Massilia litorea: one gene and its partner. The protein of the gene in region 1 interacts with the protein of each later gene in a pairwise test. Links are inferred from orthologs where the notes say so. Each region holds a gene or a part of one and is shown in the gene's direction. Other genes may lie near its edges. The genes, in order: LPB04_RS04240 and LPB04_RS11365.

The links.
Region 2: the proteins of LPB04_RS04240 (region 1) and LPB04_RS11365 interact in binary tests that used the Escherichia coli proteins (3 or more experiments, as listed by UniProt). The link is inferred for Massilia litorea from one-to-one orthologs.

What each region holds. Positions count from the first base shown.
Region 1 is NZ_CP062941.1:947,811-950,931, reverse strand. The notes cover bases 272-3,075. They hold LPB04_RS04240 (succinylglutamate desuccinylase), read left to right. Parts: upstream 272-1,077; coding sequence 1,078-2,073; downstream 2,074-3,075. Other genes in these bases: LPB04_RS04235 (NADH:flavin oxidoreductase/NADH oxidase), read left to right, coding at 2,222-3,075; LPB04_RS04245 (NAD-glutamate dehydrogenase domain-containing protein), read left to right, coding at 272-1,073. In the rest of the region: more of LPB04_RS04245, read left to right, coding at 1-271; more of LPB04_RS04235, read left to right, coding at 3,076-3,121. UniProt on the Escherichia coli protein: Transforms N(2)-succinylglutamate into succinate and glutamate.
Region 2 is NZ_CP062941.1:2,548,279-2,551,379, forward strand. Bases 209-2,992 are described here. They hold LPB04_RS11365 (TetR family transcriptional regulator), read left to right. Parts: upstream 209-1,233; coding sequence 1,234-1,752; downstream 1,753-2,992. Other genes in these bases: LPB04_RS11360 (efflux RND transporter periplasmic adaptor subunit), read right to left, coding at 209-981; tal (transaldolase), read right to left, coding at 2,017-2,946. Outside these bases: more of LPB04_RS11360, read right to left, coding at 1-208; LPB04_RS11375 (GAF domain-containing protein), read right to left, coding at 3,037-3,101.

The sequences.
Region 1 (3,121 bases):
ACGCTGCCCTGATCACCAGCCTGGAAGCCGAGGGCGCCGTCTCGCGCGAGCTGGAACAGCTGCCGACGGACACCGAACTGCAGCGCCGCAAAGCGCTCGGCGTCGGCCTCACCGCGCCGGAACTGGCGGTCGTCGTCGCCAACGTCAAGAACCGTTTTAAACGCATCCTGGCCGCGCTGCCGCTGACCGACGAACCCTGGGCCGAGACGGTACTGCGTCCGTACTTCCCGGCCCAGCTGGTCGCGACCCGCGACCCGCTCGATCACCCGCTGGCGAATGCGATCCTGGCCACGGTGCTGGCGAACGAGGCGGTCAACCGCTGCGGCCCGCTGATGATCCGCGACCTGGCTGCCGAACACCGCGTCGACGAAGCGGAAGTCGTGAAAGCCTGGGGCCGTGCCTGGTCGGCGCTGAACCTGGCGCCGGTGTTCGACGCGCTCGACGCCGATGCCCTGAGCGTGCCGCGTGAAGTGTCGGTCGCGGTCGACCAGCGCACCCGTGCGCTGCTGCGCGCCGTGATCGAAGGCGTGCTCTCGCTGCCGCAGGGCGCCGACGGCATGCAGGAACTGTCGCAGCTGTTCGCCAACAGCGAGCAGGTGCGCCAGCTGATGCCTGCCAAGTCGGAGGCAGACGGCCATGCGGGCCTGAACGGCCGCTTCGTGCAGGCCTGGAAGCTTGTTGAGACCATCGAGTCGCTGGCGACTTTCCTGTTCGCCGCCGTCTCCGTGCAGCGCCCAAGCGGCATGTCGCTGGCCCAGTTCCTGCAGGTCGGCATGGCGCTGCGCGAGCGCGCCGGCATCGACACGCTGGAGCGCGGCCTCAAGTTGCCGCCGCAAAGCAAGTCGCAGGAACAGCTGCGCAACTACGCGATGCAGGCATTGCGCCGCACCCAGCAGCGCCTGCTGCTGCAGGTGATCGAGCGTGCCGGCAGCGGCGATGCGCTGGCGGCGGTCGACAAGGTCACGTCGGAGATGGGCCTGACCGGTTACGCGCCGGCCACCGACCTCGAACAGGCAATGCTGGACGTCTGGTCGCTGTCGGAAGGCTCGAATCCGGAACGCCTGGCGGCTTGAGACCATGAGCGCACCGTCCCTCCATCAGGTGCCTGACGCGGTGCGCGCGCTGGCCGAAGCCGATTTCGGCACGGTCGCGCAGCGCTTCCGCGACGCCGGCTTCGTCGTCGGGTTGCCCGCAAAGGGCATCCTGACGGTGAAGGGTGTGCAGCCCGTGACCCGGCCGGCGGTGCTGCTGTCGGTCGGCGTGCATGGCGACGAGACCGGGCCGATCGAAATGGTCGCGCACGTGATCGAAGCCCTTTCACGCGCGCCTGCAGCGCTGGCGGTGGACCTGATGCTCTGCGTCGGGAATGTCGAGGCGATCGCCGCCGGCAAGCGTTTCATCGACGCCGACTTGAACCGCATGTTCAAGCCCGATCGCGGAGCGCTGGCCGGGACAGCGGAGGCTGCACGGGCGGACGAGATGATCGCCGCCACCGACGCCTTCTTCGCGGGCACCGGCCCGGTGCGCTGGCACCTGGACCTGCACACGGCGATCCGCGCTTCGCACTACCCGATGTTCGCGATCGTGCCGGACCTGATCGCCGACCACGGCAAGCAAGCATTGATCGACTGGCTGGGGCAGGCCGCGATCGGCGCGATCGTCATGAATCCGAAATCGGCCGGCACCTACAGCTATTACTCGGCCGAGCACCACGCCGCGGCGGGCAGCACCGTGGAGCTGGGACGGGTCGGCACGCTGGGGCAGAACAACATGGCCCAGTTTGTCGACGCTTCCGCAGCGCTCGATGCACTGCTGCGCGGCGAACAGGCGGCGGCGCGCACCGCGCCGCACGTGTTCAAGGTGGCGCAGGAGATCGTCAAACTGTCCGACGATTTCCGCATGGGTTTTAGTCGCGAGACGCCGAATTTCGCTTCGCTCAAGCGGGGAGAAGTGATCGCCACCGACGGGGAGACCGTGTATTCGGTGTTCCACGAGGAGGAGATGGTGGTGTTCCCGAATCCGGATGTCAGAGTCGGGTTGCGCGCCGGGTTGATGGTGGTGCGTGTGAATTGATCGAAACGCCGCGGAGTCCGCGGCGTTTTTTATTTCCGCGATTGATCACGGGTCCGTACGCGTGGGCATGCCCACGCGTTGCGTGCGCCTGCAGAATCCGCCCATGTTCGCTAGACTGGCCCATTCGAACAAGAATGGAGCCGTCCCCATGAGCATGCTGTTCAGCCCCTACCGACTCGGGCCACTCGAACTGACCAACCGCATCGCCATCGCCCCCATGTGCCAGTACTCGGCCGACGAGGGCCTGGCCACCGACTGGCACATGATCCACCTCGGCCACCTGGCCCTGTCCGGCGCTGCCTTGTTGATCATCGAGGCGACCGCCGTCACCCCGGAAGGGCGCATCACGCCCGACGACCTGGGCCTGTGGTCCGACGCCCACCTGGAAGCCCTGAAACCGGTCATCGCCGCGATGCGCCGCCACTCACCGATTAAAATCGGCATCCAGCTGGCGCACGCCGGCCGCAAGGCCTCCAGCAACGTGCCCTGGGAAGGCGGCGCCAACATCCACCCCGACCAGCCACGCGGCTGGCAGACGGTCGCGCCATCGAGTGTCCCGCATGCCGAAGGCGAGAGCGTGCCGCTGGCGCTGGACCACGAAGGCCTGCAGCGCATCAAGCAGGGTTTCGTCGACGCCGCCCTGCGCGCACAACAGCTCGGCCTGGACGCCATCGAACTGCACGGCGCCCACCGCTACCTGCTGCACCAGTTCCTGTCGCCGCTGGCGAACCGGCGCGAGGACGACTACGGCGGCTCGCTGGAAAACCGCATGCGCTTTCCGCTCGAGGTGTGCGAAGCGGTGCGCGCGGCGGTGCCGGATCTGTGCGTCGGCATGCGCATCTCGGCCACCGACTGGGTCGAAGGCGGCTGGGATGTGGAACAAAGCGTCCGGTTATCCCACGAGCTGGAAAAGCGCGGCTGCCACTTCATCCACGTCTCCAGCGGCGGCGTGTCTCCGCTGCAGAAAATTCCGGTCGGTGCCGGCTACCAGATCGTCTTCGCCGAGCGTATCAAACGCGAAACGGGTGTGCCGACCATCGGCGTCGGC
Region 2 (3,101 bases), 1.6 Mb from region 1 along the record:
CAGGGTGTCGCCCTGGGCGCCGCCGCGGGTAACGGCCTGCTGCGGCACGACGATGCCGTTCGGCAGCTGGGCCTGGGCGATGCGCACGCGTACGTACTGGCCCGGCAACAGGGCGTTATCCTGGTTCGGCACCGTCGCGCGCAGCGTGACCTGGGCCGTGCCCGGATCGACGGTCACGTCCGAGAACAGCAGCTTGCCGCGGGTCGGCAGTTCGCTGCCGTCGTCGAGAAGCACGGTGACGGACGCGTCTTTCGCGCCGCCACCGGCCTGCTTGCGCAGGCGCTGCACTTCAGCCGCCGACTGGGTGATGTTCAGGTACATCGAGTCGGTCTGCTGGATCAGCGCCATTTGCGTCGCCTCGGCGGCGGACACCAGCGCGCCTTCGGTCACCAGCGCGCGGCCGATGCGGCCCGAGATCGGCGCATTGACGTTGGCGTAGCCGGAATTGATCTGGGCAATGCGCACCTGGGCGCGCGAAGCGGCCACGGCCGCCTCCGCCTGCTTCTGCGCGGCGACCGCATTGGTATACTCCTGCTTGCTGATCGCGTTGGCCTCGACCAGCGGCTTGTAGCGCTCGGCCTGGGCAGTCGCCTGGGTCAGCGTGGCCTGGGCACGGCCGAGGTCGGCCTGGGTGGCAGCCAGTTGTGCCTGGTACGGAGCCGGGTCGATCTGGAATAGCGACTGTCCTTCCTTGACCATGCCGCCCTCGGTGAACAGGCGCTTGAGCACGACGCCGTTGACGCGGGCGCGCACCTGGGCCACGCGGACCGGCTCGGCACGGGCCGGCAGTTCGGTCTGCAGGGCGACCGTTTCGAATTTGGTGGTGATGACGCCGACTTCGGGCGCGGGCATCTTGGCGCCGGCGCCAGGACCGGCCTGGGCTTCGTCTTTCTTGCCGCAGGCCGACAGCAGGGTCACGGCCATCAGCGTGCAGGCGGCGATCCGGGTGAGGGTCAGGTGAGAGGAGTGGGCAGAGCGCATTACGTGCTTCCTTCTGGTTTTTTGGAAAAGATGCACCCGCCCCAGAACCTCACAGGTCCCGCACACGGTTGCATCACTGGCTTTTACGGACTTTTTTATATACTATCACGAGTGTATGTTTAACGTGCAGGACCACCAAAAAACGGAGAAGACATGGCCCGCAGGACAAAAGAAGAAGCAGCGGCCACACGCGACAGCATTTTGGATGCTGCGGAGAAATTATTTGTTGAGCAAGGAGTCTCGCGAACGACCTTGCAGCATATCGCAACCCAGGCCGGTGTGACGCGCGGCGCGATTTATTGGCATTTCGACGACAAGGGCGCGCTCTTCAACGCCATGATGGAAAGGGTGACGCTGCCCTTCGAGTGTGCGCTGAGCAGCCTGGGGAAGTCGGATGCGACGACCGTGCTGGCCGACCTGCGCCAGTATTTCATTGAGATCTTCCGCGTGACGGAAACCAACCCGCAAGCCCGCCGGGTGCTCGAGATCGCCTCCTTGAAAGTCGAGTTCGTCAGCGAAATGGACGCCGTGCGCGTGCGCCGCCGCCAGAGCAAGGGGGAAATGATGGAGCAGGTGGTCGAGCGCCTCAAGCTGGCCCAGGCCGGGGGGCAGATCAGGGCTGACGTCGATCCGCAGCTGCTGGCGACCGGGCTATGGGCCCTGATGGATGGATTGATCCGCAACTGGATGTTCGAACCGACCTCGTTCAGCCTGATCGACCTGGGCGGCAACATGATCGGCACCATGCTCGACGGGATCCGCACCCGCTGACTTTGGCACGACCGCGTCGGCGCGGCCGGTGCACGCGTGGGCTCCGGAGCCCACCCTGCGTTACACATCGGCCAACGATCAAGATAGACGTCGGCAGCGGCGCACCGTAGGGTGGGCACTTGTGTCCACGCGGTACGGCATCAGCCTGGGGCATGCGCGTGTCCTGGCCGCAGCGCTTGCAAACCAATGATTCCGCACCGGCGAAAAAACAAACGCCGGCATTGCGCCGGCGTCCTCATCGACTCCAAGCCTGGCGGCTGGAGATCAACGCATCTCTTCGATCATCTTCTTGAGCTTCTTCGAATCGGCGACGAAGGCGCGAATGCCCTCGGCCAGCTTCTCGGTGCCCATCGCGTCTTCGTTGAGCATGAAGCGGAACGATTTCTCGTCGACCGCGATCTTCTCGACCGGGGCGTCGCTTTCCTGGCTCAGCTTGCGCTCGACCGGCGCATCGCTGTCGGCCAGCTTCTGCAGCAGGTCCGGCGAGATGGTCAGCAGGTCGCAACCGGCCAGCTCCAGGATCTGCGAGGTGTTGCGGAAGCTCGCGCCCATGACTTCGGTCTTGTAGCCATAGGCACGGTAGTACTGGTAAATGCGCTTGACCGACTGCACGCCCGGATCGTCGGCGCCCTGGTAGTCGGTGCCGCTCGATTTCTTGTACCAGTCGTAGATGCGGCCGACGAAAGGCGAAATCAGCTGCACGCCCGCTTCGGCGCAGGCAACCGCCTGGCACAGCGAGAACAGCAGGGTCAGGTTGCAGTGGATGCCGTCCTTTTCCAGGATCTCGGCGGCGCGGATGCCTTCCCAGGTCGAGGCAATCTTGATCAGCACGCGCTCGCGCGGGACGCCGGCCGCTTCGTACAGCGCGATCAGCTCGCGGCCCTTGGCGACGGTCGCTTCGGTATCGAAGGAGAGGGCGGCGTCGATCTCGGTCGACACGCGGCCCGGCACGAATTTCAGGATCTCGACGCCGAAGGCGATCAGGAGGCGATCGACGATCTCTTCGGTCGAGCCGCCGTTCGATTCGGCTACCGCCTTCTGCAGCAGCGGCAGGTATTCCGGCTTCTGCACGGCTTTCAGGATCAGCGACGGATTCGTCGTCGCATCCTGCGGCGCATAGGCTTTGATGGACTGGAAATCGCCGGTATCGGCGACGACCGTGGTGTATTGCTTCAGTTGTTCAAGTTGGTTCATATAATTTGCCTAAATTGTAATACTGCCAAAGTCGTAGGGTGGGCACTCCGTGCCCACGCGGTACGGCGCCTGCACAGTCGAAACGCCTGTTCAGCAGTCCGTCGCGTCGATGAAGGCGGCAATCATCGCCTCCAGTCCAGCCCGATCCTCATCCG